DNA from 4 places in the Haliea atlantica genome. Region 4 is predicted to be linked to each of the others. Evidence: predicted binding sites of a transcription regulator. Region 4 holds the regulator's gene; each other region holds the start of a gene.
What was found. The regulator sigma-54, encoded in region 4, starts transcription at its own class of promoters, with help from an activator protein. The targets are predictions, from matches to a motif close to TGGCACANNNNTTGCNNT.
Positions count from the first base shown of each region.

Region 1: glnA (glutamine synthetase family protein) is a predicted target of sigma-54. The motif match lies at 1,362-1,379, and genes of this name have one in related genera.
Region 2: hmpA (NO-inducible flavohemoprotein) is a predicted target of sigma-54. The motif match lies at 1,078-1,095, and genes of this name have one in related genera.
Region 3: ACYVGS_RS13670 (flagellar basal body-associated FliL family protein) is a predicted target of sigma-54. The motif match lies at 1,321-1,338, and genes of this name have one in related genera.

Region 1 is NZ_BAAGXL010000019.1:116,354-118,538, forward strand. Features, by position in the region: gene glnA (glutamine synthetase family protein) at 1-1,244, opposite strand, end outside; gene typA (GTP-binding protein TypA/BipA) at 1,678-2,185, shown strand, end outside.
Region 2 is NZ_BAAGXL010000022.1:122,729-124,913, forward strand. Features, by position in the region: gene ACYVGS_RS14705 (sigma 54-interacting transcriptional regulator) at 1-987, opposite strand, end outside; gene hmpA (NO-inducible flavohemoprotein) at 1,128-2,185, shown strand, end outside.
Region 3 is NZ_BAAGXL010000019.1:403,919-406,103, forward strand. Features, by position in the region: gene ACYVGS_RS13665 (flagellar hook-length control protein FliK) at 201-1,247, shown strand; gene ACYVGS_RS13670 (flagellar basal body-associated FliL family protein) at 1,400-1,924, shown strand; gene ACYVGS_RS13675 (flagellar motor switch protein FliM) at 1,939-2,185, shown strand, end outside.
Region 4 is NZ_BAAGXL010000003.1:939,564-941,748, reverse strand. Features, by position in the region: gene ptsN (PTS sugar transporter subunit IIA) at 1-12, opposite strand, end outside; gene hpf (HPF/RaiA family ribosome-associated protein) at 24-311, opposite strand; gene ACYVGS_RS04420 (RNA polymerase factor sigma-54) at 384-1,889, opposite strand; gene lptB (LPS export ABC transporter ATP-binding protein) at 2,049-2,185, opposite strand, start outside.

The DNA.
Region 1 (2,185 bases), on a different contig from region 4:
GTCAGGCTGGAGGCAACGGTGGGGATGGCCTTGCCCTCTTCGGGCGGCAGGTCGTAGAGGTCCTTGTCGGCGGCATCGCCGGGGTGGATCTTGTTCTGGATGCCGTCCAGGCCTGCCATCAGCAGCGCTGAGAAGGCCAGGTAGGGGTTGGCGGCCGGGTCGGGGAAGCGGACTTCCACGCGCTTGCCCTTGGGGCTGCCGACATAGGGGATGCGGATCGAGGCGGAGCGGTTGCGGGCCGAGTAGGCCAGCATGACCGGGGCTTCGAAGCCGGGTACCAGGCGCTTGTAGGAGTTGGTGGCCGGGTTGGTAAAGGCGTTCAGGGCGCGGGCGTGCTTGATCACACCGCCGATGTAGTACAGGGCAGTCTCGGACAGACCGGAGTAGCCGTCGCCAGCGAACAGGTTCACGCCGTCCTTGGAAATGGACATGTGAACGTGCATGCCGGAACCGTTGTCACCCACCAGGGGCTTGGGCATGAAGGTCGCGGTCTTGCCGTAGGCGTGGGCCACGTTGTGCACGCAGTACTTGAGAATCTGCACCTCGTCAGCCTTGCTCACCAGCGTGTTGAACTTGACGCCGATTTCGCACTGACCGGCCGTGCCCACTTCGTGGTGATGCACTTCCACGCCCAGACCCATCTGCTCCATCGCGGCGCACATGGCGGCGCGGATGTCGTGCAGGGAGTCGACCGGCGGAACCGGGAAGTAGCCGCCCTTGACCCGCGGACGGTGGCCGATGTTGCCGCCTTCCTGGTGCAGGTTGGAGGACCAGGCAGCTTCCGAGGAGCTGATGGTGTAGCCGGCGCCAGAGATGTCGGCGTGCCACTTGATGTCGTCGAAGACGAAGAACTCGGGCTCGGGGCCGAAGAAGGCGGTGTCGCCAATGCCGGTGCTCTGCAGGTATTCCTGGGCGCGGCGGGCCACGGAGCGCGGGTCGCGCTCATAGCCCTGCATGGTGCTGGGCTCGACGATGTCGCAACGCAGGATGACCGTGGTGTCGTCGGTGAAGGGGTCCAGGGTCGCGGTGCTGTCGTCCGGCATCAGGATCATGTCGGATTCGTTGATGCCTTTCCAGCCGGCAATCGAGGAGCCGTCGAACATCTGGCCTTCCTCGAAGAATTCTTCGTCGATGGCCGCCGCGGGCAGGGTGACGTGCTGCTCCTTGCCCTTGGTGTCAGTGAAGCGCAGGTCAACCCAGCCGGCTTCGCTGTCCTTGATCAGTTTCAGAGTGTTCTCTGACATGGTCTTTCCTCCGTGGGATGTCAATATTGCCGCCATGTCGGGCGTCAATCCGTTTCACTGGTGTGGCGGCAGCGAGCGCGCATACCGTGGTGGCCAGTGTGTTCAGGCACAGATCTAAAAGCAAGAGCTGTGCCATGTGTTCAGTGGTGCCGTGACAGAGCCGTCTGAGATTGGCGGTTGCTGCCGCAAGCGGCTTCTTGTGTAGCGCCAGCGCACTTTATTGGTGCGCTGGTGTTTCATATTGGTGCTGCGGTGGGCGGTTTGCGGGCACAGCGCTGCCGTAAATCGGGGCGTAGCGGTGTCAGCACGCACCGGTGACGAGCGTACAGGCGCAGCGGTAAAAATCCCGCCGCTTGATGCCTGCAACTGTCGCGGCCACTGCGGTATAATCCGCGACCTTTTTTTCAGCGGGCCGCCGCCCGAGGATCTCCCCTTGATCGATAAGCTTCGCAACATTGCCATCATCGCACACGTCGACCACGGCAAAACCACCCTCGTCGACTGTCTGCTGCAGCAGTCCGGTACGCTTGACCGGCGTTCCGAAGGCGCAGAGCGCATTATGGACTCCAACGACCAGGAACGGGAGAGGGGGATCACCATCCTGGCCAAGAATACGGCCATCAACTGGGGCGATTACCGCATTAATATCGTGGACACCCCCGGGCACGCCGATTTCGGCGGCGAGGTTGAGCGCGTGCTCTCCATGGTCGATTCGGTGTTGCTGCTGGTGGATGCGGTCGACGGGCCCATGCCCCAGACCCGTTTTGTCACCGCCAAGGCCTTCGAGAAGGGCCTCAACCCGATCGTGGTCGTGAACAAGGTGGATCGCCCCGGCGCCCGCCCGGACTGGGTGGTGGACCAGGTCTTCGATCTGTTCGATCGCCTCGGCGCCAACGAGGAGCAGCTGGATTTCCCCATTGTCTATGCCTCGGCTATCCAGG
Region 2 (2,185 bases), on a different contig from region 4:
TAGCAGGCGGGTGAAGTTGCCGCGATCAACGCCCAGCTCGCGGGCCGCGGCCGCGCGCACCCCCTTGTGGCGACGCAGGGTCTGTCGAATCAGGCCAGCCTGGAAAGAGTCCGTCGCCTCGCGGAGACTGAGGCCGGCAAATGACAGCTCAGCACCTCCGTCATCCGGGCCATCGACGCGACACGGTGGTGCCACAAACAAGTCCCCCGCCAGGATTTCCAGACCGTCCCGTCGCTGGCAACGCAAACTCGCTCGCAGTACACCCCGCGCAATCACATGCTCGAGCTCGCGCACATTGCCCGGCCAGGAGGCAGCTTCCAGGGCCCGGCGGGCACAGTCCGCAAGTCGCAGATCCCGCACACCACAGCGACAGCGCTGCCGGCGGAGGAAGTGCTCCGCCAGGCGGATAACGTCCCCATCCCGGGCCCGGAGTGGAGGCACGACCAGCGGATAGACACTCAGGCGGTGGTAGAGATCCTCGCGAAACCGCCCGGCCGCAACCTCCTGCTCGAGGTCACGGTTGGTCGCGGCGATCACCCGCACGTTCACCGTGTGCACCGCGTCACTGCCCACCCGCTGCACTTCACCACACTGCAGGGCACGCAGCAATTTTGGTTGCGCCGAGAGCGTCAGCTCCCCCACCTCGTCCAGAAACAGGGTGCCACCATGGGCCCGTTGAAACAGCCCTTCCCGGCGCTGGCTGGCCCCCGTGAAGGCACCGCGCTCGTGACCAAACAGCTCACTTTCCAACACGCCTTCCGACAGGGCGGCGCAATTCACCCGCACGAAGGGGGCGCTTGCACGACAGGACTGCTCATGCACTGACTGTGCGACCAGTTCCTTGCCGGTACCGGTTTCCCCCGCCACCAGGACGGTCAATTCGGAGTCGGCAACCAGCGCCAGGTCCTGGCGCAGGGTCTGCATGGCAACACTTTCGCCAATCAACCGGGTTTCCGCGGCGACTCGCCCCACTTGTTCCAACGTCATAATCACAACCTGTTGTCGACCTCACAACGCATGCGGTGGTCATTATAACAATACAGGTATTTTATTTGCCTGTTTTATGCAAAAAAAAGCTGGCACGGCTCCTGCAAAGACACTGATGCCAAACAACGAGGAGAGTCCACATGCTTTCAGAGTCATCCCGCAGCATCATCGACGCCACCCTGCCTGCCGTGGCGGAGAACATCGACCGGATTACCGAAGTGTTCTATCCGCTGATGTTCGAGCGCTACCCCGAGGTGCGCGCCTATTTCAACCAGGCCCACCAGGCCCAGGGCAGCCAACGTCGCGCCCTGGCCAACGCCGTAGTCGCCTATGCGAGCAACCTGGATCGGCTTGAAGCGCTGGGCGACGCCGTCGCCCTGATCGTCCACAAGCACGCCTCACTGAATATCCAGCCGCAGCACTACCCGATAGTCGGCGAGTGCCTGCTCGCCGCAGTGCGCGAAGTGCTCGGAGAGGCCGCCAGCGATGAAGTACTGGCGGCCTGGGGAGAGGCCTACCAACAACTGGCCGATCTGCTGATCGAAGCGGAGGAAACGGTCTACCGCGAAAATGCCCACAAAAAAGGCGGCTGGCGCGGCGAGCGCGAGTTCCGCCTGGTAAAAAAGGTCAGGGAAAGCGAGGTAATCACCTCTTTTCACCTGGTACCGGCAGACGGCGGCGCGCTGCCGGAGTTCACGCCTGGCCAGTACACCACGCTGATTCTGAGTATCGACGGGCAGACCGTGCGTCGCAACTATTCACTCTCGAGCCGGCCCGGTGAGCCTTTCCTGCGTGTGAGCATCAAGCGCGAGCCCGGTGGCCTGGTGTCCAATTATCTGCACGACCAGTTGCGAGAGGGCGACAGCCTGCGCCTGACACCGCCTTGCGGCCACTTCACCCTGCGTGACAACGGAAAGCCCATCGTCATGCTTAGCGGGGGTGTCGGCCTTACGCCGCTGATGAGCATGCTACCGGTCGCCCTGGAGCAGAGCAGAGAGGTGCATTTCCTGCACGGCAGCCTCAACAGCCGGACACACGCCTTCCGGGCGGACATCGAGGCGTATCATGGGCAGTACCCGGGTTTGCGGGTGCACTACTGTTACAGCGCCCCCCTGCCCCAGGACCGCGGAATCGCCAACGGTTTCTTCGACCGGGCACGGCTCGCCCACCTCTTGCCCGAGGGCGACAACTTCGAGGT
Region 3 (2,185 bases), on a different contig from region 4:
CAGGTGGTGAGGGCGGCCGCTTGTCGCGCGAAACCCCCGGAGCTGCTTCGGGGCAGCTGCCCTTTGCCGAGCTTCTCTCTCGTGCCCACTCGCCGGTATTGCCCGCTGGCCCGCCAGCCGCAGGAGACGTCACCAGCGCGCCTCCCGGCAAGGCCTTGCCTGCGACGGGGCAAATATTGCCGCCTGCTACCGCGGGGCACATGCCGGCGGTGACGCAGGTCCCGGAAAGCCCGCACACCGGCCCGGTAGCTCCAGATACCGCGGAGGTCGAGACACCTGCAGTCGGTGACCTGGACAGTCTGCTGGAGATGAGCGCGGCTCTGCTGGCGGCGCCGCAGCCTATGGCCGGCCAGTCGGATGCCAAGGTGCTGAGTGAGGCCTCGCGCGGGCGTCTTCAGCAGTCGTCCGCGCGCGTGGGCGGGCTTGCGGGGGACGGGTTGCCGGCGCCCATGGAGGCACTGCCCATCGCCTCACCGGCACTACCGCCCGCGGGCCTCGTGACAGGGGAGCAGGCCCTGATACGGAACAAGCTGGGCGCAGCCACTGCGGCGGCGCGGTCGCCGGCCGTTACTGGCGAGCCCCCTGGGCTGGAGTCCGAGGGCACTCGTCTGCCGGAGCAGCTGGATATCCCGGTGCGTGCTAGCCATGCCTTGCCACGTGCCGATCTGCCATCCGAGCTCTCGGCACTGGATAACCTGTCTCGTCTGGCAGCTCTGCAGGGCACAGCAGCCGAGCCGGGGGCGCAGCCCGCGCCGCTCCTCGCGGAGGCGACACCGCTCACCACGAGTACCGCGAAAGCTGCTGCGGCGGGATACCCTCACGCGGGGCTGGAACCCGGCAGCGAGGAGTTCCCCGGGGAAATTGTCCTGCAGGTACGAACCGCCGCGCGTGCCAGTGGTGGCCTGCACGAAGCCACACTGCAGTTGCATCCCGCTGAACTGGGTCGCCTGCAGGTCACCATCAATGCCGAGGGCGACCAGGCGCGCGTGGTGTTTACTGCTGATAATCCGTTGGCGAAAGATGCCATTGAAGCCTCTCTCCCTCGCTTGCGCGACCTGCTGGCCCAGGATGGGCTGCAGCTGGTACAGGCGGAGGTTGGCCACCAGGGGCAATCGAGTGGTCGCGACCCCGACACGGCGCCGGCGCTGGCCACGAATATCCCCTTCGAGAGCAGCACAGAGCAAGCGGCCGAGCCGATGGGTGAAACCCGGGTGGCAGCAACGCGGCTGCTCGATTACTACGCTTGAGCTGTCCGTCAAAATCCTGACGAAACCGCATCGCACCGCGCTCATCTCGCTGAAAATAAAGCCTTTTTTGATCTGGCATGAGGCTTGCTAAAGCCTCTGTGCCGGGCGGCTTTGCTGTCTGAATGCGCCTTGACCCATGGGGAATCGACGATATGGCTGGAAACGACAAGGACCTGAATCTGCGTGGCGGCGAAAATGCCGGAGCAGCGTCGCCCAAAGGACGCAAGCTCTTGTGGGTTGTGCTGGCCCTGGTTGTTCTCGGCGGCGCTGGCGTGGCCTGGTGGTTCCTTGTCGCGAATGAAGCGGACAGCGCGCAGAACGCGCCCGATGCCAAGGCTCCCGTTGCCGAAGCGCAGGAACCGCCGGAGTCACACTATCTTGCCATGCAGCAGCTGCTGGTCAATTTCGACTACCAGGGGTCCATGCGCTATGTGCAGACCGAGATGCAGCTCATGGCTCACGATGAAAGCGTGCTCGAGGCGGCAGCACACAACATGCCGGCACTGCGCAACCGCCTGATCATGCTGCTGAGTGATCAGGACTTTGCCGCGCTGCGCACGGTGGAGGGCAAGGAAGCGCTGCGGCAGGCGGTCAGACAGGCGCTCAACCAGGAGCTCGCAGAGCGCGGGTCTGGTGCTATCGACGAGGTGTATTTCACCTCTTTTGTGCTGCAGTAGGGCGGGAACGGACTGTGACTGAGAGCGTTCTCTCCGACAGCGAACTTGCCGCTCTGTCCGCGGTAGCCGAGCAGTTTGAAGAGCCGCCGGGTCACCACGGTGACTACGGAGTTTTTGATTTTGCCGCCCGCGAGGCGGGAGTTTTGCGCCAGATGTCGCTCCTGCCAGCGATGCACCAGCGGCATGCCGAGCAACTGGGAGTCTCCCTGGCCGAAGCCTTTGGACTGCGCTTCAGTGCCACTGCAGTGGCGCCGCGGATGA
Region 4 (2,185 bases):
GAGTATTTGCATGAGAGAGTCTTCTAGTGGCCGCGGGCCTTTTCCTTGTGCTTAATCAGCTGGCGGTCCAGTTTGTCGACCAGGGCGTCGATGGCGGCGTACATGTCTTCGGATTCAGCGGCGGCAAAGATGTCGGCACCGGCGACGTGGATGGTCGCTTCGGCTTTCTGAACCAGTTTTTCCACGATCAGTGTGACCTCGGTATTGGTGATCTGGTCAAAATGCCGTTGCAGGCGCTCGAACTTACTTTGCACGTAGTCCCGCAGGGCATCGGTCACTTCGACGTGATGACCGCTGATATTCAGTTGCATACCTGACTCCTTCTCGTTGAATGGGCGCGGTGCCCAATATCGGCGGGTTTACAGACCCGCACAGTTTGCATTCTAGACCAATCGCTTGCGCTCATTGGAGGGGGGGATCTGCAGCATCTCCCGGTACTTGGCGACGGTGCGCCGGGCGACCTGGATACCCTGCTCCTCCAGCATCTTTGCCAACTTGCTGTCCGACAGCGGCTTGCGCGGGTTTTCCGCGGCAACCAGCTTGCGGATAAAGGCACGGATGGCGGTTGACGAGGCCTCGCCGCCGCTGGCCGTGCCGACGTGACTGGAGAAAAAATACTTGAGTTCAAAAACGCCCCGCGGCGTGTGCATGTACTTGCGGTTGGTGACCCGGGAGATGGTCGACTCGTGCATCTCCACGGCCTCGGCGATATCCGCCAGCACCAGGGGTTGCATTGCCTCTTCACCGTGTTCGAGGAAGCCGCGCTGGCGCTCGACAATCTGTGTGGCCACCTTCATCAGGGTTTCGTTCCGGCTCTGCAGGCTCTTGAGGAACCAGCGGGCCTCCTGCAGATTGTCGCGCAGGTAGTTGTTGTCGGCACTGTTGTCCGCGCGCCGGATCAGGCTGGCATAGCTGTCATTGATGCGCAGGCGCGGGGCGACGTCGGGGTTGAGCTCCACGACCCAGCGGCCACTGCGTTTGCTGACAAAGACATCGGGGATGATGTATTCGGTGCTGTCCTCGCCGATCTGCTGGCCCGGGCTGGGGTCCAGCGTGCGGATCAGGTCGAGGACCGCCCGCAGCTGGTCTTCCTTGAGCCGCATGCGGCGGAGGATCTGGTTGTAGTCGCCGCTACCGAGCTGGTTGAGGTAGCGGCTGATCACCTGCCTGGCCTGTTCGAGGTAGGGGGTACTGGCGGGCAGCTGCTGCAGCTGGACCAGCAGGCATTCCCGCAGGTCGCGGGTGCACACGCCAGCCGGCTCGAATTGCTGCAGGCAGTGCAGAACCGCCACAACCTCCTCGAGGTCGATCTCGAGATCGTCGCGAAAGGCCTCGTGGATGTCCTCCACGCTGGTCTGCAGGCGGCCGTTGCTGTCGGTGGCGTCGATCAGGGCCAGGGCGATGACCCGGTCAGTGTCGGACAAGCGAGTCAGGTTAAGCTGCCAGCGCAGGTGGTCCTGCAGGGATTCCGACTGGCTGTTGCGGGTATCGAGGTCAAAGTCGCTGTCGTCGCCGCCGGCGCCGGCAGGGGCGCCGGTGGGAATCAGGTCTTCCCACTGGGTATCCACCGGCAGCTCCTCGGGCATGGCGCCGCTGGTCTGCCAGTCGTCGCGATTTTCACCGCTGCCACCACTCGCCGTGCCTTCCAGGCTCTCCAGAGGGCCGTCGGTATGCTGGGGGGCTTCGCGTTCCAGTCGCTGCGTGTTGTCGACTTCGGTATCCCCGCCGGAGTCGTCTTCGGCCACCTCCAGCAAGGGGTTGCTGTCCAGGGCCTGCTGGATTTCCTGCTGCAGGTCCAGGGTGCTCAGCTGCAGCAGGCGAATGGCCTGCTGCAGCTGAGGTGTCATGGTCAGCTGTTGGCCTAGCTTGAGTTGCAGGGACTGTTTCATCGCGAGCGGAAGGGGTCCTGATACCGTCTTGGACAGCTGTCTGGAGCTGCCAGTGTAGCGCCCCGTGTCGAAGGGCTGCAACACCCTGGCGCGATTTTTGCTAGCGCCTGCCGAAAACAGGGCTTGACGGGAAGGCGCTTGGCGCAGGTGCCCGCGCGGCTACAGGCGGAAGTGGTCGCCGAGGTAGACCTGGCGGACGCGCGCGTTGGCCAGGACTTCGGCGGAACTGCCCTCGGCGATGATGTGCCCCTCGCCGACGATATAGGCCTTTTCGCAGATATCGAGGGTTTCCCGCA